3 regions of the Streptomyces sp. BA2 genome follow, and region 3 is predicted to be linked to each of the others. Evidence: predicted binding sites of a transcription regulator. Region 3 holds the regulator's gene; each other region holds the start of a gene.
What was found. Region 3 encodes HrcA, which represses chaperone genes, less so after heat shock. Its sites were predicted from a motif close to TTNGCACTCNGNNNNNCNGAGTGCNAA; they were not measured.
Positions count from the first base shown of each region.

Region 1: the regulator HrcA is predicted to act here: its motif matches at 2,898-2,924, upstream of groES (co-chaperone GroES).
Region 2: the regulator HrcA is predicted to act here: its motif matches at 4,444-4,470, upstream of groL (chaperonin GroEL).

Region 1 covers NZ_WSRO01000002.1:5,594,903-5,604,467, reverse strand. The annotation lists gene E5671_RS28190 (SDR family NAD(P)-dependent oxidoreductase) at 1-429, shown strand, start outside; gene groL (chaperonin GroEL) at 698-2,326, opposite strand; gene groES (co-chaperone GroES) at 2,446-2,754, opposite strand; gene E5671_RS28175 (polysaccharide deacetylase family protein) at 3,231-4,154, opposite strand; gene E5671_RS28170 (class I SAM-dependent methyltransferase) at 4,237-5,463, shown strand; gene E5671_RS28165 (sigma-70 family RNA polymerase sigma factor) at 5,514-6,809, opposite strand; gene E5671_RS28160 (YciI family protein) at 6,860-7,216, opposite strand; gene E5671_RS28155 (hypothetical protein) at 7,259-7,549, opposite strand; gene E5671_RS28150 (hypothetical protein) at 7,555-7,698, shown strand; gene E5671_RS28145 (hypothetical protein) at 7,723-7,980, opposite strand; gene tsaD (tRNA (adenosine(37)-N6)-threonylcarbamoyltransferase complex transferase subunit TsaD) at 7,977-9,101, opposite strand; gene rimI (ribosomal protein S18-alanine N-acetyltransferase) at 9,094-9,565, opposite strand, start outside.
Region 2 covers NZ_WSRO01000002.1:4,431,500-4,441,064, forward strand. The annotation lists gene E5671_RS22510 (hypothetical protein) at 1-2,330, opposite strand, end outside; gene E5671_RS47070 (hypothetical protein) at 2,446-2,568, shown strand; gene groL (chaperonin GroEL) at 2,659-4,284, opposite strand; gene E5671_RS22520 (cold-shock protein) at 4,654-4,857, opposite strand; gene E5671_RS22525 (MoaD/ThiS family protein) at 5,282-5,557, opposite strand; gene thrC (threonine synthase) at 5,668-6,984, opposite strand; SAM riboswitch class I at 7,002-7,136, opposite strand; gene E5671_RS22535 (glucosyl-3-phosphoglycerate synthase) at 7,305-8,249, shown strand; gene E5671_RS22540 (hypothetical protein) at 8,339-8,527, shown strand; gene E5671_RS22545 (alpha,alpha-trehalose-phosphate synthase (UDP-forming)) at 8,661-9,565, shown strand, end outside.
Region 3 covers NZ_WSRO01000002.1:3,369,004-3,378,568, forward strand. The annotation lists gene E5671_RS17895 (S41 family peptidase) at 1-1,319, opposite strand, end outside; gene E5671_RS17900 (hypothetical protein) at 1,365-1,934, opposite strand; gene E5671_RS17905 (16S rRNA (uracil(1498)-N(3))-methyltransferase) at 2,046-2,813, opposite strand; gene E5671_RS17910 (nitronate monooxygenase) at 2,810-3,907, opposite strand; gene dnaJ (molecular chaperone DnaJ) at 4,078-5,217, opposite strand; gene hrcA (heat-inducible transcriptional repressor HrcA) at 5,218-6,234, opposite strand; gene E5671_RS17925 (MBL fold metallo-hydrolase) at 6,436-7,179, shown strand; gene E5671_RS17930 (DUF3097 domain-containing protein) at 7,214-8,047, shown strand; gene hemW (radical SAM family heme chaperone HemW) at 8,206-9,438, opposite strand; gene E5671_RS17940 (ATP-binding SpoIIE family protein phosphatase) at 9,490-9,565, opposite strand, start outside.

The sequences.
Region 1 (9,565 bases), 2.2 Mb from region 3:
CGGCTGACGTCGGCGGCGACGGAGTCGATGCGGGAGCGCGGCCGCGGTGGCGTCGTCAACGTCGCTTCGGTGGCGGCGTTCGTGCCGCGCGGGACGTATGGCGCGTCGAAGGCGTGGGTCGTGCAGTTCACGCAGGGGGCGGCGAAGGACCTGGCCGGCTCCGGGGTGCGGCTGATGGCCCTGTGCCCCGGATTCGTACGGACCGAGTTCCATGAGCGCGCCGGGATGGGGACGTCCAACATCCCCAAGTGGATGTGGCTCGACGCGGACAAGCTGGTCGCGGCCGCGCTGACCGACTTGGCGCGGGGCAAGACCCTCTCGATCCCGGACCCCAAGTACAAGGCGATGATGGGCGTGGTGAAGGTGACCCCGAGGGCGCTGCTCGGCGGCGTGACATCCCGTACCGGCCGCAAGTACGGCCCGCAGTAACCCTGATGGACGGGGCTGCGTCTGCCGAAGCCCCTCAGTCGCCGACTGCGAGTCGTGGTCCGTCCTCGCGCAGTTCCCCGCGCCCCTGACGGGGCGCTCGCCGAAGTCGGCCTCAGGGGCGCGGGGAACTGCGCGACCAGCCGAAAACGGCTCGCGGCCGGCAACGAAGAACAACCCGGCAGACGCTCCCCCCAGAAAAGGCCGAGGCCCGGCTTCCCTTGTGAAGGGAAGCCGGGCCTCGGTCACCGTTCAAGCCGAGCGCAGCGGGTCAGTGGGAGTGCCCGTGCCCGTGGCCGTGACCGGCCTCGCCCTCTTCCTCGGCCGGCTTCTCGACGACCAGGGTCTCGGTCGTCAGCAGCAGCGAAGCGATAGAGGCGGCGTTCTCCAGCGCGGAGCGCGTCACCTTGACCGGGTCGATGACGCCGGCCTTGACCAGGTCGCCGTACTCGCCGGTCGCGGCGTTGAAGCCGAAGCCCTTGTCGAGCTCGGCGACCTTCGAGGTGATGACGTAGCCCTCGAGGCCGGCGTTCTCGGCGATCCAGCGCAGCGGCTCGACGGCGGCGCGGCGGACGACGGCGACACCGGTGGCCTCGTCGCCCTCCTTGCCGAGGTTGCCCTCGAGGACCTTGACGGCGTGCACCAGAGCGGAGCCACCACCGGAGACGATGCCCTCCTCGACCGCGGCGCGGGTCGCGGAGATGGCGTCCTCCAGACGGTGCTTCTTCTCCTTGAGCTCGACCTCGGTCGCGGCGCCGACCTTGATCACGCAGACGCCACCGGCGAGCTTCGCCAGGCGCTCCTGCAGCTTCTCGCGGTCCCAGTCCGAGTCCGTGGACTCGATCTCGGCCTTGATCTGGTTGACGCGGCCCTCGACCTCAGCAGCGTTGCCGCCGCCGTCGACGACGGTGGTGTCGTCCTTGGTGATGGTCACGCGGCGGGCGGTGCCGAGCACGTCAAGGCCGACCTGGTCGAGCTTGAGGCCGACCTCTTCGGCGATGACGGTGCCGCCGGTGAGGGTGGCGAGGTCACCGAGCATGGCCTTGCGGCGGTCGCCGAAGCCGGGGGCCTTCACCGCGACGGCGTTGAAGGTGCCGCGGATCTTGTTCACGACCAGGGTCGAAAGGGCCTCGCCCTCGACGTCCTCGGCGATGATCAGGAGCGGCTTCGAGGCGTTGGTCTGGATGACCTTCTCGAGCAGCGGCAGCAGGTCCTGGATGGACGAGATCTTGCCCTGGTGGATGAGGATGTACGGGTCGTCGAGGACGGCCTCCATACGCTCCTGGTCGGACACCATGTACGGGGACAGGTAGCCCTTGTCGAAGGCCATGCCCTCGGTGAAGTCCAGCTCAAGACCGAAGGTGTTGGACTCCTCGACGGTGATGACACCGTCCTTGCCGACCTTGTCCATCGCCTCGGCGATGAGCTCGCCGACCTGCGGGTCCTGGGCGGACAGACCGGCGACGGCCGCGATGTCGGCCTTGTCGTCGATGGGGCGCGCGGTGGCGAGGAGCTCCGCGGAGACGGCCGCGACGGCGGCGTCGATGCCCTTCTTCAGGGCGGCCGGGGATGCACCGGCGGCGACGTTGCGCAGGCCTTCCTTGACCAGGGCCTGGGCGAGCACGGTCGCGGTGGTGGTGCCGTCACCCGCGATGTCGTTGGTCTTGGTCGCCACCTCCTTGACGAGCTGCGCGCCGAGGTTCTCGTACGGGTCCTCGACCTCGACCTCACGGGCGATGGTGACGCCGTCGTTGGTGATGGTGGGGGCGCCGAACTTCTTGTCGATGACGACGTTGCGGCCGCGGGGGCCGATCGTCACCTTGACCGTGTCGGCAAGCTTGTTGACGCCGCGCTCGAGGGCGCGACGGGCGTCCTCGTCGAACTTCAGGATCTTCGCCATGGGAGCGGTTCAGCCCTCTCGGAAACTCGGGTTTGACGAACGAACTGCGCCCCTCGCCGCCCGGCAATCAGCAGGGGTGGCCAGGGGCGCAGCTCAAAGCATGTTTCTGCTCGGGTGAATTACTTCTCGACGATCGCGAGCACGTCGCGAGCCGAGAGGACGAGGTACTCGTCGCCGTTGTACTTCACCTCGGTGCCGCCGTACTTGCTGTACAGCACGACATCGCCGACCTTGACGTCGAGCGGCAGGCGCTCGCCGTTCTCGAAGCGGCCCGGGCCCACTGCGAGGACAGCACCCTCCTGGGGCTTCTCCTTCGCGGTGTCCGGAATGACCAGGCCGGAGGCCGTGGTCTGCTCGGCGTCGAGCGGCTGGACCACAATGCGGTCCTCGAGCGGCTTAATGGCAACCTTGGAGCTGGCGGTCGTCACGATCCGGTCTCCCCCTTCGGAGATCTACGGGGTTAACAGTCTGGGGTGGCGACCAGGTGGATCCGTCGTCGCGGGTGCCGGACCTGCCCGTCGCTGTTGGCACTCTCCAGTGGTGAGTGCCAAGGCCGAGACTAGGACGACGATTAGCACTCGGTCAAGCGGACTGCTAATTCACTGACGCGGGTCTTATCCGGGTGGAGGCGTGGGGGATCCCCCACGCTCCTCCGGGCAACGCTTCCCCGCGACGGGCGGTTCCGTCTCCGTTGGCGTGTGCCGCCCCGTTTTCGGCGCACCCGCGGGCGGGGGAGCACAGCTGGGCGAGGCCGCGGGTTTCCTCGGCGGGACCTTCTCCGCCGCCTTTCTGCCCAGGCGTTCGATCGGGTCCACCGACTGCGCGCACCCCGTGAGCAGTGCGGGCGCGAGCACGCCTGCCGCGAGCGCGCCGACGAGGAACCTCCGCGCCCGCGCCCGCCCGGTCACAGGTAGTCCTCCAGCCTGGCCACGGCGTACCCCTTGTCGGTGACCGTCTTCATGACCTTGCGGATCATGTCGGGCATCGTGCCCTTCCAGTCCTCGCGCCCCCGGAAGTGGGTGAGGATGATGTCGCCGGGGTGCAGGTCCCGGTCCCACTCGCGCCAGTCCATGCGGTTGGGGAAGGCCTCGGACGCCCACAGCGGCACGGCCTTGATCCCGCAGGACTTGGCGGCCCGCAGCGTGTCCGCGTTGTAGTTGCCGTACGGCGGGCGGAAGAGCTCGGGCCGCTTGCCGTAGCGCTTCTGGATGGTGTCCTGCATGCCGCAGATCTCCCGGCGCTGACTCGCGTACGAAAGCCCCGGCATATAGCGGTGGTTGAGGGTGTGGTTGTTCAGCACGACGCCGCGGGACTGCATCTTCTTGAAGTAGCCGTAGTCCTCCTTGACCAGGTAGTCGCTGAGGAACGCGGTGTACGGGATCTGCAGTTCGCTCATCATCTTGAGCAGCGCCGGGTCCTTCTCCGCGCCGTCGTCGATGGTCAGGAAGACGATCTTCTTCTTGGTCGGGATGGTCGTGAACACGGGCGGAAGACCCGCCTGCCCCTTGACCTCGAACCCCTTGCGCGTGGTGATCTTCGGCTTCTTGGCCGGGGCTGGCGGCGCCGCCAGCGGGGTCTTCGCCAGGCCCCAGCGTTTCGCGGCGGCGGCACGGGCGACCTGGGTGACGCGGAGTTTGTGGGCGTAGGAGTCGAGGGCGCGGGCGGGCGGCGCGTCCAGACGCTGCTGACCGGGGGCGGGGCTGGCTCCGCCGTCGTCGCCCGAGGCACAGCCGGAGGCGATCGCGGCGACGACGAGAGCGGCCACTGCGGCCCGTACATGGCGCGTCCGCCTTCTGCCGTATTTTACGTTTTGTCGTACTAGTTGCATGGCGCCGGATCCTTGCAGCTCACAGCCCCGCTGTTGGGCCGACACCGCCACCGGAGGCACACCATCCACCGACTGGCCCACAATGGGCCGGGTGAACGACCTCGACCGCGACTCGACCGCCCTGACCTCCTTCTCGGCGCTGCTCACCCCAGAAGGCCGGTCCCTGCTCGAACTCGACGAGGTGCGGGAGGCCGATCCGGCCCGGGAGCTGGCTGTCGCCACCCGTCTGCGCCGCGACCACCCAGCGGAGCTGGTCACGGCGGTCCTCGCGCAGGCGCGGCTGCGGCGGCGGGCCGTGGCGAAGTTCGGCGCCAAGGACGCGGGGCGGATGTTCTTCACGCCGAACGGCGTCGAGCAGGCGACCCGGACGAGCGTGGCCGTGCACCGCGCCGCGAGCTTCAAGGCCCTCGGCGTACGGAGTGTGGCCGATCTCTGCAGTGGCGTCGGCGGCGACGCGATCGCCCTCGCCCGCGCCGGGATCGCCGTCCTCGCCGTCGACCGCGACCCGCTGACCTGTGCGGTGGCGCGGGCGAACGCGGAAGCTCTGGGGCTCGCGGAGTTGATCGAGGTACGCGAGGCCGATGTCACGGAGGTCGACACGTCCGCGTACGACGCGGTCTTCGTGGACCCCGCTCGGCGTGGGGGGCGGGGCCGCATCTTCGATCCCGAGGCCTACTCGCCGCCCCTCTCCTGGGCGATCGAGGCCGCCCGCCAGGCTCCGCACGCGGCGCTGAAGATCGCTCCCGGCATTCCGCACGAGGCGGTTCCCGCCGATGCCGCGGCGGAGTGGATCTCGGACGGCGGGGACGTGAAGGAGGCCGTGCTGTGGTTCGGCACGGACACCCCGTCCTCGCACCGCGCGACCCTGCTGCCCTCGGGGGCATCCCTGTGGTCCTCGCTCGACGCGATGCTGCCGGATCCGGAGGTGCGGGCGGTGGGACGCTATCTGTACGAGCCGGACGGCGCCGTCATCCGTGCCCATCTGGTGGCGGAGGTGGCCGCGCGGGTGGAGGGCGGTCTGATCGACGAGACCATCGCGTACGTCACCTCCGACGCGCCGCACACGACGCCGTACGCGGTGGCGTACGAGATCACCGATCAACTCCCCTTCGGGGTGAAGAAGTTGAAGGCGGTGCTGCGGGAGCGGGAGGTCGGGATCCTGACGGTGAAGAAGCGGGGCTCGGCGGTGGAGCCGGAGGAACTGCGACGGAAGGTGAAGCCGCAGGGCAAGAACTCCGCGACGGTGTTCCTGACGAGGGTGGCGGGGGCGCCGGCGATGCTGATCGGGCGCCCCGTGGCGGAAGCCTGAAGCCCCCGGGTCCTGGGCACCGTCGATCACCGGCTCCGCCGAGTTCGTCCTCAATCGCCGGACAGGCTGGAAGATTCAGCTCGCCCCAGCAACAACTCCCGCTCCCGCTCGTTCCGCGTGAGCCCCGCCGCCCGCTCGAACTCCGCCCGCGCCTCCGCCACCCGCCCCAGCCTCACCAGCAGGTCACCCCGCACGCTCGGCAGCAAGTGGTAGTCCTTCAGGGCGGGTTCATCCGCGAGCGCGTCCACGAGCAGCAGCGCCTCCGCGGGACCCGAGGCCATGGACACCGCCACCGCGCGGTTCAGTTCGATCACCGGCGACGGAGTGCGGGCGGCAAGCAGTTCGTACAGGGTGGCGATCCGGGGCCAGTCCGTCTCCTCGTACGACAGCGCGTTCGCGTGGCTCGCGGCGATCGCGGCCTGGAGTTCGTAGGGGCCGGGGCCGCCCGTCGACACGGCCCGCGCACGGGCGAGTGCGGTGAAGCCCCGCCGGATCAGCGGCCGGTTCCAGTGGCGGCGGTCCTGGTCCGCGAGGAGCACCGGCTCGCCCTTCGACCCCGTCCGCGCCGCCGACCGGGACGCCTGGAGCTCCAACAGCGCCGCCAGGCCGTGCACTTCGGCCTCCCGCGGCATGAGCCCTGCCAGCACGCGGGCGAGGCGGAGCGCGTCCTCGCACAGCGATGGTCGCAGCCAGTCGTCGCCCGCCGTGGCCGCGTACCCCTCGTTGAAGATGAGGTAGATGACTTCGAGCACCGATCCGAGCCGGGCCTCGCGCTCACCCCCGTACGGCACTTCGAAGGGCACGCCTTTGGCTGCGAGGGTGCGCTTCGCGCGCACGACGCGCTGGGCCACCGTCGACTCGGGGACCAGCATCGCGCGGGCGATCTCCGCCGTCGTGAGGCCGCCGAGGAGCCGCAGCGTGAGCGCGATGCGGGCCTCGGCGGAGAGCACCGGGTGGCAGGCGGTGAAGACGAGGCGGAGCAGGTCGTCGTCGATGTCGTCGGGGTCGGCGGGCTCGTCGGCGTGGGGCGGCGCCGCCTCCAGGTCGCGGCCCACCTCCTCCAGCTTGCGCGCGTAGCGCTCCCTGCGGCGTACGAGGTCGATGGCGCGGCGCTTGGCGGTGGTCATCAGCCAGGCGCCCGGGTTGTCGGGGACGCCGGCCCGCGGCCACTGTTCCAGCGCGGCGACCATCGCGTCCTGCGCCAGCTCTTCCGCGATGCCCACGTCGCGCACGATCCGCGCGACCCCCGCGATCAGGCGCGGGGACTCGATGCGGAAGACGGTCTCGATGGCGCGGTCAGGGGCGTCCGGGCGGGGGTGCTCTGAGGAGTGGGCCGTCACGGCCACCCATCAGAGCACCCTCCGCGGGGCACCGCAAAGGGTCGGCGCCGGGGGCGTCAGCCCTCGATGATCTCCCGGACCTCCGCCGTCACGGTCCACTGCTCGTCGTGGGTCTTCAGGAACCGGCTCGCCCACTCGACGGCCTCGGCCTTGTCCTTGCACTGGGAGATCGAGTAGCCGCCGACGACCTCCTTGGCCTCGGTGAACGGGCCGTCCGTGACGGACAGTCGACCGCCCTTCCAGTGCACCTGGGTGGTCTGGGCGCTCGGGGTGAGACCCGCGGTCTCGAGCATCACTCCCGCCTTGGTGATCTCTTCGAGCAGCGCGCCCATGCGCTCGCCCATCTCGGGGCTCGGGCCGCCCTCGGGGGAGTTCTTCTCGTCGACGCGGATCAACGTCAGAAAGCGCGGCATGGTGGTCTCCCAACAGGTGGTGGCGGGGTTTCTCCTCGCCTCTCACCCATGCGTCGAACGGGAGACGCCCGGATCGACATCGTCGCCCAGATTCTTCGAAGAATTTTCTCGGGCATACGTTTCCGCAGGTCGCGGCCGTGCGGGGGCCCGATGCAGCACCGCCGTCGCGACGGCTGCCGCCACGAGCAGCGCCGCGGCGACGCCGAACGCGGTCGCGTACCCGTCCGCGAGCGCACCCGGCCCCCGGCCAGGCCCCGTGACCCCCGACGCCATGCCGGTCTCCTCGGCGGCGACACCGGAGGTCGCCGCCGTGCCCAGCGGCACGAAGCACATGCCGCATGCTCACCGAGGCGGACGCCGAGGAGCTGCCCCACATGACCGCGCTCGCCGGCCGCTGGCTGGAACTGACGGCGGAGTACGACGTGTCCAGGCAACTGGCAGCGGTCATCGACGGGCTCCTGGGGCAGGCGCGGCGCGCCTGAACGACCCCCGGCCGGTGCGGGGCGTCAGCCCAGGCCGACCGACTCGAACCGCCACCTGTGCACGGCCCGCGTCACCAACTCAGGTGCGGGCTCCGGGAGTTCGGGGAGGTCGGCGTCGTACGGCGCGTCCCACCACGTCAGGACGAGCACCCGGTCCTGCGGGGCGCGGAAGCTCTCCCGGCGGACCGGGTCGCCGTCCAGGGGCTGTGCCCGCGCCCACGCGAGCAGTTCATCGCCCCGTCCGTCGGCGGCGCGGGCCTCCCACATCAGCGCGACGGTCACGAGTACAGATTCTCCTTGCTGACCTCGTGCACGTGGTCGTGGTCGTGGTCGTGGCCGTGGTCGTGGGAGTGGCCCGGCACATGCGGCTCCGTCACCGGGAGCGAGGAGTCCGCCGACAGGTCCCAGTCGGATGCCGACCGGTTGCGTGCCACCATCTCCGCGCCGAGTGCGGCCACCATCGCGCCGTTGTCCGTGCACAGCTTCGGCCGCGGCACCCGCAGCCGGATCCCAGCCGCCTCGCACCGCTCCTGGGCGAGGGCGCGCAGCCGCGTGTTCGCGGCCACCCCGCCGCCGATCATCAGGTGGTCGACGCCCTCGTCCTTGCAGGCCCGCACGGCCTTGCGGGTCAGCACGTCGACGACCGCCTCCTGGAAGGACGCCGCCACGTCACGGACGGGGACGTCCTCGCCCGCGGCCCGCTTGGCCTCGATCCAGCGCGCGACGGACGTCTTCAGACCGGAGAAGGAGAAGTCGTACGCGGCGTCGCGCGGCCCGGTGAGGCCGCGCGGGAACGCGATCGCCTTCGGGTCGCCCTCCTTCGCGTACCGGTCGATGACGGGGCCGCCGGGGAAGCCCAGGTCGAGCACCCGCGCGATCTTGTCGAAGGCTTCGCCCGCCGCGTCGTCGATCGTCGCGCCGAGGGGGCGTACGTCCGATGTGATGTCGGTGGAGAGCAGCAGCGAGGAGTGGCCGCCGGAGACGAGCAGCGCCATGGTCGGCTCGGGCAGCGTGCCGTGCTCCAGCTGGTCGACGCAGATGTGCGAGGCCAGGTGGTTGACTCCGTAGAGCGGCTTGCCGAGCGCGTACGCGTACGCCTTGGCCGCCGAGACGCCCACGAGCAGCGCGCCCGCGAGGCCGGGCCCCGCGGTCACCGCGATGCCGTCCAGGTCCTTCGCCGTGACGCCCGCTTCCTTCAGGGCGCGGTCGATGGTCGGCACCATCGCCTCCAGGTGCGCGCGCGAAGCGACCTCGGGCACGACGCCGCCGAAGCGCGCGTGCTCGTCGACGCTGGAGGCGACGGCGTCGGCGAGCAGGGTGGTGCCGCGGACGATGCCGACGCCGGTCTCGTCGCAGGAGGTCTCGATGCCGAGAACGAGAGGTTGGTCGCGCGAGTCAGCCATGGATGTCGGTTCCTTGTACGGGATTGACTGAAGTTGATGGATCGGTCAGGCGCATCACCAGGGCGTCCACGTTGCCCGGCTGGTAGTAGCCGCGCCTGAAGCCGATGGGCTCGAAGCCGAAGCGCTCGTACAGCTTCTGCGCCCGGGTGTTGTCGACCCGCACCTCGAGCATGACCTCGGCGCACTCGAAGGCGGTCGCCGCGTTCAGCAGATCGGTCAGGAGCCGGGAGCCGAGCCCCGTGCCCCAGTGGCTGGGGGCCACCGCGATGGTCTGGACGTCGGCTTGGTCACCGGCCGAGGCGAGCCCCGCGTACCCGACGAGCCGCTCGCCGTCCATCGCCACCACGTACCGGCGGGTGGCCAGCGGTCCGCGCGCGTGGGAGAGCTCGGACCAGAACATGCCGCGCGACCAGGCGTCGTCCGGGAAGAGTTCCTTCTCCAGGACGAAGACGGGCTCGATGTCC
Region 2 (9,565 bases), 1.1 Mb from region 3:
GCGACGAAGGGCTCCGCCAGGGCGCCCGCCGCGCCGGTGGCACGCAGCCCGTCCAGCATGAACGCGACGTCCTCCAGGACACTCAAGTCCACGTTCCCCACGGCCCGTTCGGCCAGATGGCGTGCGGGCTCCGTCATCCCTTCGTACGCGCGCAGCTCCTCAAGGACGCACCCGACGGACTCCGCGTCGCTCACATCGGCGGCGGCGACGATGCGTCCGGCGAGGAGACGCGCCGCTGCGGGCTCGCCCGCCTCGTCCAGCCGTTCCAGCACGACCAGGGCGCTGTCCTGGTCGCTCACGTCGACGCGCCGAGCCGCCTCGTGCGCCACGGCGGCGAGGTCGGCGCCCCGGTCCCCGGCGGCGCGCAGCGCCCCGAGGAGTTCGGCGGCGAGCCCCGCGCACGTGAGGTCGGCGCCGGGAAGGAGCCGGTCGGCGAGGCGGACGGCCGCGTCCGTGTGCCCCCGGAACCGCAGGCGGTACAACAGCCGTGCGGCAAGGGGCGGTTCGGGCAGCCGCATGCGCGCCACCGGGTCACGGGCGAGGAGCACCCCCTCGTGCCCGATCTGCTCCAGATCGGACAGGAGGGCGGTGACGTCCCGCGGGTCGGTGATGTCCACGCGCTCCACGGCCCTCCGCACGATGCGGGCCTCGGCCTCCGGCCATGAGCCGTGCAGGCTCCACAGGAAGAGGCGGGTGCTGTCACGGCTCACGAGCCCCGCGTGGTCGGCGATCCAGCCCATCACGTCCTCGCCCCGCCAGGTCTCCCGGGGCAGCGCGAACATCAGGCTCTGCAGCACGTGCGGGTGGCCCGCGGCGATCGCCCTGCGCAGCAGCCGCACCTCCTGCTTCCTGAAGTTGCGCCAGTGGGCCTCGTGCGCCGCCGCGAACAGCAGGTGCGCGTCCGTCGTGTGCTCCTCAAGTGCCCGCCACAGCGCGGGAGTCGGCTCCGGGAGCGCCCCCTCGGCCCGCAGCGCCTGCTCCAGGTAGTCGGCCGGTTCGTACGCCGCCTCGCCGCCCGCGGTCGCCCGCACGGCGACCAGCGCGGTCAGCGTGGAGCGGATGTCCGTACGGCGGCCGTCCGGACGCGCTCCGGAGGTGAGGGAGCGCAGCGCGACGTCCGCCCAGTGGGGGTCGGCGGGCCGGTGCCGGGCGTCGAGCGCGGCGTCGGCGGCCTGGGCGAGGAGCGCGCCGGGCACCGGGGCGTAGTGGCGCAGGCCGCGTGCCGCGAGGGCCGTGCTGATGAGCGCGTGTTCCACGTGGCTGAAGTGGGCGCCGGGCCCCGCGCGGTAGGCCTCCCGCAGCTCGGGACCGCCGCTGAGGTGCTGCACGACCAGGCCGTCGCGCGCGCCCGCGTTCAGCGAGTCGGCCATCCGCTGGTCCCCGCTGGAGTCGGCGAGCTCCCGCCAGCGCACGCGGTCCGGGCCCGAAAGCCGGTCGGGCACCGCCACTCTGCGTGTGGCGGGCGATTCGAGCAGCGCCCGCACGCGGCTGTGCGGGTCGGCCACCGTGCCGGGCCTGGCCAGGAGCTCCTGGTAGGGCTCGGTCCACATGGTCCCGACGGCCACGACGCCCGGCCGTGCGAGCAGCAGCAGCCGCAGCAGGTCCGCAGCCTCCTCGGCGCCGGGTCCGCCGTGGAAGAAGCGCTGCGCCTCGTCGAGCCAGAGGACCGGGCCCGGGCCCAACTCCCGTGCGCGCAGCAGCTCCAGGAGGCCGACGTGGTTCCGGGGGCGCAGCAGGGGCCGGCCGGGCGCGAGGGTGCGCAGCGCCTCGTACAGGGATCTGGTCTTCCCGGTGGAGGACCCGCCGGTCGCGAGGGCCAGGACGGAGCGCTCCCCGGCGAACGCGGGCTCCAGGCACCGGCGCAGCTCGTCGTCGTGGCGGCGGCTCAGGTACGGGGTCAGGAACGGCAGTCCGCCGGGGGCCGGGCCGGGCAGGACGGCTTCGTGCACCTCCAGGAGGGCCGGGTCGACGTCGGCGGTGGCCGGTTCCCGCGGCGGCGCCGGGGAGACGTCGGCCCTCGGCTGCGGGAGCGAGGCGCCTTCTCGTTCTCGGGGCGAGGCCTGCTCCCACAGCTCCCTCAGGCGGGCGAGACCGGCGCTCTCGGCTCCCATGGCGCGGGCCAGGGCGTGGACGGTTCGCCACGTGGGCGCCTGGTGGCCGTCGTTGAAGGCCTGGCTGACCGTGGTGCGGCCCAGGCGGACGCCGTTCGCCGCCGCGCGCGCGATGAGCTGGTCCACGGTCCGCCCCGCGCAGTCGCGCCGGTGCCGCAGCTCTTTGCGTAACCGGGCCAGCGCGCTCTCGGCGGCTCCGCCGCCCGCACCGTCCGCCACCCGCGCCCCCTGTCTCCGTTCGCTGCCGTTCATTTTCGTCCAGGCGCACCCCGGTGAACACGGAGTTCGGGACAGTCCTCTCGTCCCTGCCGGGCACACTCACCGAGGAGCTTTCGTGTCCCCGTCCTCCCAGTCCTCTGCGTCCCGTACCGCCGTTCTCACCGCGCTCTCGCTGATCGTGGCGATCGTCCTGGATCTGGCGCTGCTCGCCGTCGCGGTCAGGACCCTGCTGGCATAGGTCACGCGGGAAAACGCCGAGGGCGGCACCCCTTCGTGAGAAGGAGTGCCGCCCTCGGTACGTACGGGACGTCGATCAACCAGAGGTCGATCAGAAGTCCATGTCACCGCCCGGCATGCCGCCGCCGGCCGGGGCAGCGCCCGCCTTCTCCGGCTTGTCGGCGATGACGGCCTCGGTGGTGAGGAACAGCGCGGCGATGGACGCGGCGTTCTGCAGGGCAGAGCGCGTGACCTTCGCCGGGTCGAGGATGCCCTCGGCGATCATGTCGACGTACTCACCGGTCGCGGCGTTCAGGCCGTGGCCGATGGGAAGGTTGCGCACCTTCTCGACGATGACGCCGCCCTCAAGGCCGGCGTTGACCGCGATCTGCTTCAGCGGGGCCTCGAGGGCCAGCTTCACAGCGGCGGCACCGGTGGCCTCGTCGCCCTCGAGCTCAAGCTTCTCGAAGACAGCGGCGGCCTGGATGAGGGCCACGCCACCACCGGCGACGATGCCCTCCTCGACGGCGGCCTTCGCGTTGCGAACGGCGTCCTCGATGCGGTGCTTGCGCTCCTTGAGCTCGACCTCGGTCGCGGCACCGGCCTTGATGACCGCAACACCGCCGGCGAGCTTCGCCAGGCGCTCCTGCAGCTTCTCGCGGTCGTAGTCGCTGTCCGAGTTCTCGATCTCGGCGCGGATCTGGTTGACGCGACCCTGGACCTGGTCGCTCTCACCGGAGCCGTCGACGATGGTCGTCTCGTCCTTGGTGATGACGACCTTGCGGGCACGGCCGAGCAGGTCGAGACCGGCGTTCTCCAGCTTGAGGCCGACCTCCTCGGAGATGACGGTGCCACCGGTGAGGATGGCGATGTCGCCGAGCATGGCCTTGCGGCGGTCACCGAAGCCCGGGGCCTTGACGGCGACGGACTTGAAGGTGCCACGGATCTTGTTGACGACCAGGGTCGACAGGGCCTCGCCCTCGACGTCCTCGGCGATGATCAGCAGCGGCTTGCCGGACTGCATGACCTTCTCGAGGAGCGGAAGGAGGTCCTTCACGTTCGAGATCTTCGAGTTGACGATCAGGATGTACGGGTCGTCGAGCGACGCCTCCATACGCTCCATGTCGGTGGCGAAGTACGCCGAGATGTAGCCCTTGTCGAAGCGCATGCCCTCGGTGAGCTCAAGCTCGAGACCGAAGGTCTGCGACTCCTCGACGGTGATGACGCCTTCCTTGCCGACCTTGTCCATCGCCTCGGCGATGAGCTCGCCGATCTGGGTGTCGGCGGCGGAGATGGAGGCCGTCGAAGCGATCTGCTCCTTGGTCTCCACGTCCTTGGCCTGCTCGAGCAGGGCGCCCGAGACGGCCTCGACGGCCTTCTCGATGCCACGCTTGAGGGCCATCGGGTTGGCACCGGCGGCTACGTTGCGAAGGCCCTCGCGGACCAGCGCCTGCGCCAGGACGGTCGCGGTCGTCGTGCCGTCACCGGCGACGTCGTCCGTCTTCTTCGCGACCTCCTTGACCAGCTCGGCGCCGATCTTCTCGTACGGGTCCTCGAGCTCGATCTCCTTGGCGATGGAAACACCATCGTTGGTGATCGTGGGGGCGCCCCACTTCTTCTCGAGGACGACGTTGCGACCCTTGGGGCCCAGGGTCACCTTGACGGCGTCGGCGAGCTGGTTCATGCCGCGCTCGAGGCCGCGCCGTGCCTCCTCGTCGAACGCGATGATCTTGGCCATGTGAAGTGGTCCTCCCGGACAGAAGGGGGTCCCCCCTGCTCATCAAGAGCTTGGGGGAGGCTTGCTCCGGATCGCGCCAGCGCCCGCGACGGACGGCCTGCAAACCTTGTGGTTCCTTGCCCCACCCGGCCTGCGGGCCTCACCGACCCGATCCAAGTTCTGTCACTCTCACTCGGAGAGTGCTAAGCCCAATGATTAGCACTCGACCCCTGCGAGTGCAAGCGCCTCTCGCGGATCTCCGGCGTACGAGGGGGCGCGCGTCCAGGAGGTGCACGGCGGGCCGGAGCCGAGGACGTACGAGGGGCCCGTACCCCTGTCGGGATACGGGCCCCTCGTCACTCGCTAAGTCGCTGGCCGATCGCGCCGAGATCAGACGGCGAGCTTGACCATGTCCGCCTGCGGACCCTTCTGGCCCTGCGAGATCTCGAACTCCACTCGCTGACCTTCTTCAAGGGTGCGGTAGCCGTCCATCTGAATCGCGCTGTAGTGGACGAAAACATCCGCACCACCGTCGACCGCGATGAAGCCGTACCCCTTCTCCGCGTTGAACCACTTGACGGTGCCCTGAGCCATGCCTAACTCCCCTATTACTGGCCCTTGCACGGGCCCGCACTTCGCGGACCCGGGTCAGACCTCACCCCCCCAATGGGTTGTGGAGGCGTGCGCCGGAACGCGTCGACCGCGGCTGAATGTATCTGTCCAACTGCCCTCTGCAACAGGTCAATCGGACGAGAATTCTGGGCACGCCTGATCGGTTATATGCGGAGAATTCGCCGGAGTTCAGGGCAAGTCGGGCCAGACAAATGCCACGGGAGGGGCAAATGGGCAGTGCACTTTGGCTACTTCTTGTCGCCCTCGGGGCGACTTCGTATATGCGCTCGGCACAAACGGGGAAGCTCGCTTCCCAACTGTACCGCGCTCAACCACATGGAATTGCCCCCTCCGTTTCTCTCGCGGAGGGGGCAATCAGAATTACGCAGGGTGTTTGTGAAAAGGATCAGCCGCCGGCGACGGCAGGAATGATCGAGACGCCGGCGCCGTCCGGCGTCGCGGTCTCAAGACCCTGCTCGAAGCGGACGTCGTCGTCGTTCACGTACACGTTCACGAAGCGCCGCAGCTTGCCCTGGTCGTCCAGGACACGGGCCGCGATGCCGGCGTGCTTGGCCTCGAGGTCGGCGATGACCTCGGAGAGGGTCGCCCCCTCGGCGGCGACCTCGGCCTTACCGCCGGTGTAGGTGCGAAGGATGGTGGGGATGCGGACGTTGACGCTCATGGGGTTCACCTCTTGATGCGGGGAGGAAGCGCCCCTGCAAGGGGCGCGGGGAACTGCGCGAGGACGGACCACGACCGCCCGTCGGCGACGGCGATCAGGCCCTGCGGCGGCTAACCGGCGAGACCCGCGGCGCGGAACGCGTCAAGGCTGGGACGGATCGTGGCTGTCGCCTGAGAGGTCTCGGCAACAGCGTCGAGGGTCTTGAGGCCGTCGCCGGTGTTGAGCACCACCGTGGTCAAGGTGGGGTCGATGAGGCCCGCCTCGATCAGCTTCTTGGTGACGCCGACCGTCACGCCCCCCGCGGTCTCCGCGAAGATGCCCTCGGTCCGCGCCAGAAGCTTGATCGCCTCGACGACCTGCTCGTCGTTCACGTCCTCCACCGCACCGCCCGTGCGACGCGCGATGTCCAGGACGTACGGCCCGTCGGCGGGGTTGCCGATGGCGAGCGACTTGGCGATGGTGTCCGGCTTCTGCGGGCGTACGACGTCGTGCCCGGCCTTGAAGGCGGTGGACACCGGCGAGCAGCCCTCGGCCTGGGCGCCGAAGATCTTGTAGGGCTTGTCCTCGACGAGACCCAGCTTGATGAGCTCCTTCAGGCCCTTGTCGATCTTCGTGAGCTGCGAGCCCGACGCGATCGGGATGACCAGCTGGTCGGGAAGGACCCACCCCAGCTGCTCGCAGATCTCGTACGCGAGCGTCTTGGAGCCCTCGCCGTAGTACGGCCGCAGGTTCACGTTCACAAAGCCCCAGCCCTCGCCCAGCGGGTCGCCGATGAGCTCGGAGCAGAAGCGGTTCACGTCGTCGTAGTTGCCCTCGATGCCGACGAGCTCGCCGCCGTAGACCGCGGCCATGACGACCTTGCCCTGCTCCAGGTCGTGCGGGATGAACACGCAGGAGCGGAAGCCGGCGCGGGCCGCGGCGGCGCCGACGGCTCCGGCGAGGTTGCCGGTGGAGGAGCAGGACAGGGTGGTGAAGCCGAAGGCGCGCGCCGCCTCGATGGCCTGCGCGACGACGCGGTCCTTGAAGGAGTGCGTGGGGTTGCCGGAGTCGTCCTTGACGAACAACTTGCCCTGCTCGACGCCGAGTTCACGGGCGAGGTTGTCGGCCTTGACGAGCTTGGTCCAGCCGGGGTTGATGTTCGGCTTCTCGGCCACATCCGCCGGGACGGGCAGCAGGGGGGCGTAGCGCCAGATGTTGTCGGGGCCGGACTCGATCTGCTTCCGGAGCGCCTCGGGGTCACCGGTCGGCAGGTCGTACGCGACTTCGAGCGGGCCGAAACAGGCCTGGCAGGCGAAGATCGGGCCCAGCGCGTAGAGCTCGCCGCACTCGCGGCAGGAAAGGCCGGACGCGGGGCCGAGGTCCACGGAACCCGTGGTGGTGGTGGAGGGGGTGGTGGTGTCGTTCGTTGCGACGGTCTGCGCAGCCATGGAGGCGAGGCCCTTTCTCCTCATCTTCCTCGCGGCGCATCTCGCCGCGAGACGGAATTGGCACCTTCCCCACCGAGACCTCGCGAGCGCGGTCGGCGGGATGGTTGCCGGGGCTTCAACGGGCCGTATCCCTCTGCCCCTCTGGATGAGCGGTATGGCGCCGGGGCTTCATGGGCCCGGGGCATTTGTTACGCGATGACCCCCGACATGCGATGGTCATCCGCGTTGTTCAAGACTGTAACCGACGGCCTGGACCCTTGAGATAGTCGTCCGAACCGCGAGATGGATCACATGTAGGCCACACACAGGAGGAGCCACCCGTGCTGGAAGAGGCCGAGCGCTGGCTGACCAGGCGTTCCTGGTCCGTTGCCGACCGTCCGCTCAGCGCACTCGTCGCCGCCAAGCGGGCGTCGGGGGCCTCGGTGAGTGTCGTCCTGCCCGCGCTCGACGAGGAGGGGACGGTCGGCGAGATCGTCGCCGAGATCCGCCGTGAGCTGGTCGAGAAGGTCTCGCTCGTCGACGAGCTCGTGGTGATCGACTCCGGCTCGAAGGACCGTACGGCCGAGGTCGCGCGGGAGGCGGGCGCACGGGTCGTGCACCGGGACGAGATCCTGCCGCGCGTTCCGGCCGTACCCGGCAAGGGCGAGGTCCTGTGGCGCTCGCTCCTGGTGACCGGCGGTGACATCGTCGCGTTCGTCGACGCGGACCTGAAGGAGTTCTCGGCGGACTTCGTCACCGGGATCGTGGGCCCGCTCCTGACCGAGCCCGACGTGGACTTCGTGAAGGCGATGTACGACCGCCCCTTGGCCGCTACCGCAGGTCAGGGTGGCCGAGTCACCGAGCTGATGGCGCGCCCGCTGCTGAACATGCACTGGCCCCAACTGGCGGGATTCGTCCAGCCGTTGGGCGGCGAGTACGCGGCGCGCAGGTCCCTCCTGGAGCGGCTGCCGTTCCCCGTCGGTTACGGAGTGGAGCTGGGCCTGCTCGTCGACGCGCTGCACACCGTGGGCCTTGACGCGCTCGCGCAGGTCGACGTCGGCGTGCGCAAGCACCGGCACCAGGACGGGCAGGCGCTCGGCCGGATGGCCGCGGCGATCTACCGGACGGCTCAGCTGCGGCTCGCGCGCGGCCATCTCGTACGGCCCGAGCTCACTCAGTTCGAACGGGGCGAGCACGGGTTCGAGCCGCGGACCCATTTGGTGGACACGGAGGAGCGCCCGCCGATGTGCGGCATCGCGGAGTACACGGCACGCCGCGTGGCGTAACCGCCACAAGCCGGGCATTTTGTCTACATTCCCCACTTATGTGGCTCAGACAGGTGATGGGAAAAGTACGACGCGTCGGTGCCGTGGCCATGGCCACGGCCGTCCTCGTGGCAGGAGCACTCTTCGCTCCGGCCGCGCCCGCGGCGGCGGCGGCCGACAAGGGCAGGGGCGGCGAATCGGACACGATGCTGTACGCGGGTCTCGCGATCGCGCTGTGCGCACTGGGCGCACTGGCGGTCGCGGCGGCGAGGAGCAGAAGCGGCTACAGGCGCGACTAGGCATCGCTCCCTGAAGGAGCCGCTCCCTGAAGGCGTAGTTCTCTGAAGGCGTCGTTCCCGAACGTATACGGCCGGGCCCTTGCGGGTCCCGCCCCCACGTTTGAGGCCTTCCCGGAAGGGCTAGGTTCGGCACATGGTCTCCGAGCACGCCGCCGCCCAGGTCCTCGTCGCGTCCAACCGCGGCCCCGTCACGTACACCCTGGAGGAGAACGGGGAACTGACGGCCAAGCGGGGCGGAGGCGGACTCGTCTCGGGCCTGAGCGCGATCGGCGACGAGGCGGACGCCCTGTGGGTCTGCGCGGCCCTTGGCGACGGCGACCGGGAGGCCGTGCGGCGCGGGGTCGGCGAGCCCGGCGTACGGATGCTCGACATCGACGCGGGCTCGCACGAGGGGGTGCACGCCGACGCGTACAACGGGATCGCGAACTCGGTGCTGTGGTTCGTCCACCACATGCTCTACCAGACCCCGCTCGAACCGGCCTTCGGCCCGGAGTTCCGGGCGCAGTGGGCGTCGTACGAGACATACAACCGGGCCTTCGCCCAGGCACTCGCCGAGAACGCCGCGGCGGGCGCGGCGGTCATCGTCCAGGACTACCACCTGGCCCTGGTGCCGGGAATGCTGCGTGAGCTGCGCCCCGACCTGCGCATCGGCCACTTCTCGCACACGCCGTGGGCGCCGGTGGACTACTTCCGGATGCTGCCGGACGACGTCGCGGAGCAGTTGCTGCGCGGCATCCTGGGGGCCGACCGGGCGGCGTTCCTGACGGGCCGGTGGGCGGACGCGTTCACGGAGTGCTGCGTCGCCGTCCTCGGCGGTACGACCGGTACGCGGATCGGGGTGCACGGGCTCGGGGCTGACGGGGACTTCCTGCGGGAGCGGTCGCGGCGGGCGGATGTGGAGGAGCGGCTTGTCGCGCTGCGGGAGCAGGTGGGTGTCGGCCGGAAGGTGATCGTCCGTGTCGACCGGACGGAGCTGTCGAAGAACATCGTGCGGGGGCTGCTGGCGTACCGGGAGCTGCTGGCCTCGCGGCCCGAGTG
Region 3 (9,565 bases):
CCGGTGGCGTCCCCGTCCTCCCCGCGGTCGACCTCGCGCACCTCCCCGCTCTCCCGCTCGACGAGCAGCACCCGCCCGTCGTGCGAGGCGACGGCGGCCCGGCTGCCGTCGGGTGCCATGGCGAGGCCGAGCACCCGGCCCAGCTGCCCGGCGGCGATCCTGCGGGGCGTGGCACCCGGCGCGAGGCCCGTGGCGGGCGCGAACTGGAGCGCGTCGTCGCCCTCCGCGTCCGTCACCCACACGACGTGTTCCTCGCCGTCGACGCGGAACGTGCGCGGCAGCCGTGCGCGCACTCCGTGCTCGGCGGCGAGCGCGCGGGCGGGCCCCTCGCGGTGGGTCACCCAGTGCACGCCGCCGCGCACGGAGACGGCGCTGCCGCGTCCCGTGTGGTCGGGAGCGGCGGCGCCGAACCAGCGCGCGGCGCTCACGGGGAACGGCTGGAGGTCGGTGCGCTGGCCGCCGAGGCGGACGTCGACGCGGCGCGGCTCGGCGTCCACCAGGTCGTCAAGGAGCCAGAGTTCACCCGCGGACGCGTACACGACGCGGGTGCCGTCGGTGGCGGCGTGCCGGGCGTAGAAGCTGTCGACGCCGGTGTGCCGGCGCAGATCGGAGCCGTCGGGCAGCGAGGAGTAGACGGCGCCGACGCCTTCGTGATCGGAGAGGAAGGCGATACGCTCCCCCACCCACAGCGGGTACTCGATGTTCCCGTCGAGCTCTTCATGGACGCGTACGAAGCGGTCGTCGCCGCCCTCGTCGCCGGTACCGCCGTCCCCGGCACCGCCGCGCCGGATCCAGAGCTTGCCCGCCGTGCCGCCGCGGTACCGCTTCCACCAGGCGGCCTCGCGCCCCATCGGCGCGGAGAGCAGGAGGAGTTGGCCCTCCCGTGGGCCGTACGCGACGTCCCCCACGACTCCGTACGGCAGCGTGTCCGCGGGCCCGCCGTCCAGCGGTACGGCCCGCGCCCAGCTGCGGCGCAGCGAGGCCTGGCCGGACGTGCTGACGGCGAGAACCCGCCCGTCCGGGGTCCAGCCGCGCACGGACGTCCGTGAACTGCCCCAATACGTGAGGCGCTTGGACGACCCGCCGTCGACGGGAGCGACATGCACCTCGGGGGAGCCGTCACGCGTGGACGTCCACGCGATGGTCGTCCCGTCCTGGGAGATGCGGGGGTGGTTCACCGGCATGTTGTCGGCGCTGACGCGCCATGCCCGGCCACCGTCGAGGGGCGCGACCCAGACGTCGTCCTCGGCGGTGAAGGCGACCAACTCGCCGCGCAGATGCGGAAACCGGAGATACGCGGGGTGTCCAGTCAGTGTCACGCAGCCAGCCTAGGCAGCCTCGGCGGAGCCGGGCAGGGTTTTGGATCACTTGCCCCTGCATGAGCACGTCGGATCGGGCTGCTGCGGCGGCGGGTCGGGCGTGGCGGTCACCGTGACGGTCGCCGCGGGCGGCTGGTCGGGCTCATCCGGCTGGTCCGGATCCTCGGGCTGCTCCGGTTCGTCGCCTCCGGCGCAGTCGCCGAGTACGTCCACGCGGAACCACTCCTTGCCGTCGACCTTGGCGGTGAGGTTCCCGCGTACGCAGTGTCCGTCGACGACGGACCACACCGAGCCCTTGACGGTGACCTCGCTGGTGTTGTCCGAACCCTTTCCGTTCCTGGCCTGCCCCTGGCAGTCGACGGTGACGGCGGTGTCGCGGTCCGGAGAGCCGCTGGACGGTGTGACCCGGTCCTTGTAGCGGGCGTTACAGCTGATCCACAGCACGTCGAGGTGCTGCCGCTCCAGCTCCTTGGTCGCCATTTCGTCGGTGGTGATCGCGACGGCCGCGGTGTTCATGCCTCCATCGACCGGGTCGCACGCGGTGACCCCGATCACCGCCGCCCCCGCGAACCCGACGGCGTACAGCACCCGCCGGCGCCGTCCGCGTACGTCCACCGCACGATCACGTAAGCGCCTCAATGCCCCCATAGGCGGCAGAGTGCCACTACTAGCCGCGTGACGGTAGACCCCTTTGCGTCCACTCCCCCGGGTTCCGCCCCGGCGGGTTCAGGACCAGCGGCCCGTGCGTCCCAGGAGCAGTGCGGCCGCCGCCGTCCCCGCGGTCGACGTACGCAACACGCTGCGCCCCAGGCGGTACGGCTTCGCGCCCGCGTCCGCGAAGGACGCCAGTTCGTCCGGGGATACGCCGCCCTCGGGGCCGACCACGAGGACGATGTGCCCGGCCGTCGGGAGGTCGGCTGTGGCCAGCGGTTCGCTGCCCTCCTCGTGCAGGACCGCGGCGAGGTCGGCGGAGGCGAGCAGCGCCGCCACCTGCTTGGTCGACGCGGCCTCCGCGACCTCGGGGAAGCGCACCCGGCGCGACTGCTTGCCCGCCTCGCGCGCCGTGGCACGCCACTTGCCGAGCGCCTTGAGGCCGCGCTCGCCCTTCCACTGTGTGATGCAGCGCGACGCGGACCAGGGCACGATCGCGTCGACGCCGGTCTCCGTCATGGTCTCGACGGCGAGTTCACCGCGATCCCCCTTGGGCAGCGCCTGTACGACGGTGATCCGGGGCTCCTGCGGCGCCTCTTCCTGTACGGAGTCCATCCGCAGGATCAGCCGGTCCTTGCCCTCGGTGTCCAGGACCACGCACTCGGCCCAGCGCCCGGCCCCGTCGGTCAGGACGACGTCCTCACCGGCGTGCAGCCGCTTCACGGAGACGGCATGGCGTCCTTCGGGACCGTCGAGTACGTAGCGCCCCTCGCCGCCCGCGGCCGTGTTCTCGAAGGTCTCGAAGGTCTCGAAGGTCTCGACGACGAAGACGGGCGCGGTCACGCCTGGCTCCCGGGGTGGGTCCCCTGCTGCCCCCCGGCCGCCAACACGTCCTTCGCCGCGGCCAGTTCGGCCGCGAGGACCTCCACGAGCTGCCCCGCGGGAAGCTCCCGCGCCATGCGGTGGCCCTGCCCCGCCCACAGCGCCATGCCCTGCGCGTCACCGGCCTTGGCCGCGGCCTTGCGCAGGCCGCTGGTGAGGTGGTGGATCTGGGGGTAGGCGGCGGGGGCGTAAGGGCCGTGCTCGCGCATGAAGCGGTTGACCAGGCCCCGCGCGGGGCGTCCTGAGAAGGCGCGGGTCAGTTCGGTCCGGGTGAACAGCGGGTTGGTCATGGCCTGCTTGTGCAGGACGTTCGCGCCCGACTCGGGGCAGACCAGGAAGGCCGTGCCGAGCTGCGCGGCGTCCGCGCCTGCCGCGAGCACCGCGGCGATCTGCGAGCCGCGCATCAGACCGCCGGCCGCGACGACGGGGATCTGCACGGTGTCGCGCACCTGCGCGATGAGCGAGAGAAGGCCGATTCCGGCGCCGTCCGTCTCGGGGTTGTCGCGGTGCGTGCCCTGGTGGCCACCGGCCTCGATGCCCTGCACACACACGGCGTCGGCGCCCGACCACTGGGCGGTCTGCGCCTCTTCGGGCGAGGTGACGGTGGCGACGGTGATGGTGCCGACCCGCGCGAAGGCGTCGAAGACGTCGCGGGTGGGGCAGCCGAAGGTGAACGACACCAGCGGCACCGGGTCCTCGACGAGGATCGCGAGCTTGGCGTCGTAGCCGTCGTCGCGTCCGCTGTCCGGATCGCCGAGCTGCGTCTCGTACCAGGCGGCCTCACCGGCGAGCTGGTTGCGGTAGACGTCGACGGCGGCGGCGTCGGCGTACTCGGGCTGCGGCATGAACAGATTCACGCCGAACGGGCGGCTCGTGAGCCCCCGCAGCTGTTTGATCTCCTGGTACATCCCGTCGGCGGTTTTGTACCCGGCGGCGAGATATCCGAGCCCCCCGGCCTCGGACACGGCCGCGGCGAGCTGGGGGCACGAAGCGCCGCCCGCCATGGGGGCCTGCACGATCGGAAGGCGGCAGAGATCGGTCAGTGCGGAGGACATGAACGCATCGTGCCATGCCCTGGGCGGGCGGCCGAATCGCCCCTTGCGCCTTGCCCGCGGGCGCCTGCGGCGGGCTACAGACTTTCCCGCCCACCCACCCGGCACCCCGCAGAAATCGGCAATGCTCCGGCGCCGGAGGGCAAACCCTCCGGCACCGGAGCACCGAAATCTCAGCGACCGTTGAACGCGTCCTTGAGGCGTGAGAACAAGCCCTGCTGCCCCGGCTGGAACTGCCCCGTGGGCCGCTCCTCGCCCCGCAGCACCGCCAGCTCCCGAAGGACCCGCTCCTGCTCCGCGTCCAGCTTGCTCGGCGTGAGGACCTCGACGTGCACGATGAGGTCTCCGCGACCGCCGCCCCGCAGGTGCGTGATGCCCCTGCCGTGCAGCGGCACCGACTGACCGGACTGCGTGCCCGGCCGGATGTCGACCTCTTCCAGGCCGTCCAGCGTCTCCAGGGGCACCTTGGTGCCCAGAGCCGCGGCCGTCATCGGGATGGTGACCGTGCAGTGCAGATCGTCCCCGCGCCGCTGGAACACGGCGTGCGGCAGCTCGTGGATCTCCACGTACAGGTCGCCGGCGGGGCCGCCGCCGGGGCCGACCTCGCCCTCGCCCGCGAGCTGGATCCGCGTGCCGTTGTCGACACCGGCGGGGATCTTCACGGTGAGCGTCCGCCGCGACCGGATGCGGCCGTCGCCGGCGCACTCGGGGCACGGAGTGGGCACGACCGTGCCGAAGCCCTGGCACTGCGGGCACGGCCGCGACGTCATGACCTGACCGAGGAAGGACCGCGTGACCTGCGACACCTCGCCGCGACCGCGGCACATGTCACACGTTTGAGCGGATGTCCCCGGCGCGGCACCTTCACCGCTGCAGCTCGTACAGACGACCGCCGTGTCGACCTGTATGTCCTTGGTGGTCCCGAAGGCCGCCTCGTCCAGGTCGATCTCGAGCCGGATCATGGCGTCCTGGCCACGGCGCGTGCGCGACCGGGGGCCGCGCTGCGACGCCGTCCCGAAGAACGCGTCCATGATGTCCGAGAAGTTGCCGAAGCCACCGGCCCCGAAACCGCCCGCGCCCCCGCCTGCGCCCTGCTGGGACAGCGGGTCGCCGCCGAGGTCGTAGACCTGCTTCTTCTGCGGGTCCGACAACACCTCGTACGCGGCGTTGATCTCCTTGAAGCGCTCCTGAGTCTTCGGATCCGGATTCACGTCCGGGTGAAGCTCTCGCGCAAGCCTCCGGAAGGCCTTCTTGATCTCGTCCTGGGAAGCGTCGCGGCGCACGCCTAGTACGGCGTAGTAGTCCGTGGCCACTTACGACTCCGCCAGGATCTGTCCGACGTAACGTGCCACTGCGCGTACTGCTCCCATCGTTCCCGGATAGTCCATGCGGGTCGGGCCGACCACGCCGAGTTTGGCTACTGCCTCGCTGCCCGAACCGTAGCCGACGGAGACCACGGAAGTGGAGCTGAGTCCCTCATGGGCGTTCTCGTGACCGATCCGTACGGTCATGCCCGAATCCGTGGCCTCGCCAAGCAACTTGAGCAGGACGACCTGCTCCTCAAGAGCCTCCAGGACGGGCCTGATGGTGAGGGGAAAGTCATGTCCGAAGCGGGTGAGATTGGCCGTTCCGCCGATCATCAGCCGCTCCTCGGTCTCCTCGACGAGGGTTTCGAGGAGGGTGGAGAGCACCGTCGCCACCGTGCCCCGGTCCTCCGCGTCGAAGGACTCCGTCATGTCCTGCACCAGCTGCGGCACATCCGCGAAGCGGCGGCCCGCGACCCGGCTGTTGAGCCGCGCCCGCAGATCCGCGAGCGAGGTCTCGCCGAACGGTGCGGGACAGTCGATCATGCGCTGCTCGACCCGGCCCGTGTCCGTGATCAGTACGAGCATCAGGCGGGCGGGAGCCAGCGAGAGCAGCTCCACGTGCCGCACCGTCGAGCGGGTGAGGGACGGATACTGCACGACCGCGACCTGCCGGGTCAGCTGCGCGAGCAGCCGCACCGTGCGCGCCACGACGTCGTCGAGGTCGACGGCGCCGTCGAGGAAGTTCTGGATGGCCCTGCGCTCCGGCGCCGCCATCGGCTTGACGCCCGCGAGCTTGTCGACGAAGAGGCGGTACCCCTTGTCGGTCGGGATGCGGCCCGCGCTCGTGTGGGGCTGGGCGATGAACCCTTCCTCCTCCAGCGCCGCCATGTCGTTGCGGACCGTGGCCGGGGAGACCCCGAGGCTGTGCCGCTCGGTGAGCGCCTTGGAGCCGACGGGCTCCTCGGTGCCGACGTAGTCGTGGACGATGGCGCGCAGCACCTCGAGCCTGCGTTCATTCAGCATCCGCGCACACCTCCACCGTTTTGCCCTGAAACCTGTCTGCCCTGCGGCTGTGCCTGGCACTCCCCGCGGGCGAGTGCCAGCCTGTACCGCGCCCAGTGTACGGCCGCGAGGTACGACCCCGGCAAGGGCCGGACCTCCTGTGTCGGTCCGGCAGGCGAGGCGGCGGCTGCCAAGGCGCCCGTGCGGGGCTAGCGTCGACTCATGGACGTGGCACTGGCTTGGGACGAGGCGGGCTGGGAGCGGCTCGCGCCGCATGTGGGACGGCGGCGCCTCCCGGTGTGGGACTGCACGGCGGGCCTTGTCGTCGGCGGCGAATCGGCGCTGATGATCGAGGCGGGGGCGACCCTGCGCGAGGGGGCACAGTTGCGCACCCAGGCGCGCGACATCCTCGGCGGGGGCCGCCGGGTCACGCACCTCGCTCTGACGCACCCGCACTTCGACCATGTCCTTGGCGCCGCGGCGTTCGCGGGCGTGGAGGTGTACGGCGCGGTCGGCCTCGACGCTCTCCTCGCGAGGGGCCGCGACGAACTGCGCCACGATGCCGTGCGGCAGGGCGTCGACCCGGACGCGGCCGCGGAGGCCGCCGATCTGCTCGTCCACCCGCACCACCTGGTGTGCGGGGAGTGGACGCTCGACCTGGGCGGCGGGGTGCAGGTGCTGCTCGCGAACGTCGGCCCGGGGCACTCGGGCCACGACCTGGCGGTCCTGGTCCCCGGCACGGACAGCTCTCCGGAGATCGTCTTCTGCGGAGACCTGGTCGAGGAGTCGGGCGAACCGCAGGCGGGGACGGACGCGGTCCCGAAGCGATGGCCGGCGGCGCTCGACCGGCTCCTCTCCCTGGGCGGGGAGGACGCGCTGTACGTGCCGGGGCACGGTGCGGTGGTCGATGCGGCTTTTGTCCGTGCGCAACGCGCCACACTGGCGGCCCGCTTCGGCGTGTCGTAGCCGGTCGTACGCCACTTCTCTTATCGTCGTGCGAATGCGCCAGTACTCCGCAGACCTCACGCCGCCGTGGAAGAAGCCGAAGCCCGTGCCGGAGGTCGCAGCGGATGCGGACCTCGTGGTGGAGGAGCTGAGCACCGGCTTCTGCGGGGCGGTGATCCGCTGCGAGAAGACGGCGGAGGGTCCGACGGTGACCCTGGAGGACCGCTTCGGCAAGCACCGCGTCTTCCCGATGACGCCGGGCGGCTTCGCCCTGGAGGGCCGGACGGTGACGCTGGTCCGCCCGTCGACTGCCGCTTCCTCCACCTCGCCTGTACGTCCCACACGTACCGCCTCGGGCTCGGTGGCCGTGCCGGGGGCGCGGGCCCGGGTCGCCCGTGCCGGGCGGATCTACGTCGAGGGGCGGCACGACGCGGAGCTGGTCGAGCGGGTGTGGGGCGACGACCTGCGGATCGAGGGTGTGGTCGTCGAGTACCTGGAGGGCATCGACGACCTCCCCGCGATCGTCGAGGAGTTCGCCCCCGGCCCTGACGCGCGTCTGGGCGTCCTGGTGGACCACTTGGTGCCCGGCTCCAAGGAGTCAAGGATCGCGGCGGCGGTGAGTTCTCCGTCGGCGCTGGTGGTGGGGCACCCCTACATCGACGTGTGGGAGGCGGTGAAGCCGTCCTCGGTGGGGATCGCTGCGTGGCCCCGCGTGCCGAGGGGGCTCGACTGGAAGACGGGCGTCTGCGAGGCCTTGGGCTGGCCGCCCCACACTGGCGCGGCCTGGCAACGGATCCTGGGCTCGGTACGCAGCTACCGGGATCTTGAACCGGCGCTGCTGGGCCGCGTGGAGGAACTGATCGACTTCGTCACGGCGGCTGATTCCTAGCCCGCCGCTGCGCGGCGGATCTTTCCCGCCCACCCGCCCGATTGCCCCGCAGTTGCCTGTTTCAGCCCGTCCGGCGTTTGAGGACCGGGGTCTGGGGCGGAGCCCCAGTTTCGGGAAGGGGCGGGATTGGGGAAGGCCCCGCAGGGACCGCCCGAACCTCAGTCCACCAGGTCCCGCACCACCGCATCCGCCAGCAACCGCCCCCGCAGGGTAAGCACGGCCCGCCCCTCCTCGTAGGGCCCCGCCTGAAGGAGGCCGTCCGAGAGGGCCCGCCCCGCAGCCGCAAGCCCCGCAGGCCGCAGCAACGACAACGGACACCCCTCAAGCAGCCGCAGCTCCAGCAGAATCCGCTCCACCCGCCGATCCTCAGCGGCAAGAATCTCCCGCCCAGCCCCAGGCGAGCGCCCCGCGGCAAGAGCTCCCGCGTACGCCCCGGGATGCTTGACGTTCCACCACCGCACACCCCCCACGTGGCTGTGGGCCCCCGGCCCGGCCCCCCACCAGTCGGCCCCACGCCAGTACAGCTCGTTGTGCAGGCACCGCCCCGCGTCGGACGTGGCCCAGTTCGACACCTCGTACCAGGAGAACCCGGCACCCCCCAGCACCTCGTCGGCGATCAGATACCGGTCCGCGTGCACGTCGTCGTCCGTCATCGGCACCTCGCCACGCCGGATCCGCCGCGCCAGCTGCGTGCCCTCCTCGACGATCAGGGCGTAGGCGCTGACGTGGTCGGGTCCGGCCCCGATCGCCGCGTCGAGCGTGGCCCGCCAGTCGTGGTCCGTCTCGCCCGGCGTCCCGTAGATGAGGTCGAGGTTGACGTGCTCGAAGCCCGCGGCGCGCGCCTCCGCCACGCAGGCCTCGGGCCGCCCGGGGGTGTGCGTGCGGTCGAGCACCTTCAGTACGTGCTGCTTGGCGCTCTGCATCCCGAAGGAGACGCGGTTGAAGCCTCCGGCCCGCAGCTCGCTCAGGTAGGCCGGGTCGACGGACTCGGGGTTCGCCTCGGTGGTGATCTCCGCGTCGTCCGCGAGCCCGAACTCCTCCCGTACGGCCCCCAGCATGCGGACCAGGTCGGCCGCGGCGAGCAGCGTCGGCGTACCGCCCCCGACGAAGACGGTCTGTACCGGGCGCGGGTCGTCCCCGAGGACCTTCCGCGCCATCCGTACCTCGTCGATCAAGGTGTCCGCGTAGTTGTCGCGTGAGGCGAGCACTCCGCCGGAGCCGCGCAGCTCGGTGGCGGTGTAGGTGTTGAAGTCGCAGTAGCCGCAGCGCGTGGCGCAGTACGGGACGTGGAGGTAGAAGCCGAGCGGACGCGTCCCCGCACCCGTGAGGGCGGACGCGGGCAGGGCCCCGTCCTCGGGCATGGGCTCACCATCGGGCAGTGCGGAAGGCATACCTTCGATTGTCCCGCACCGCGGAGGAACCCGAAGACCGAGCCGACGCCGCTACTGCGCCTGCAACACCAGCACCGCCAGATCGTCATCCGGCGGCCGCTCGGAAAATTCGTGCACCAGCCTCTTG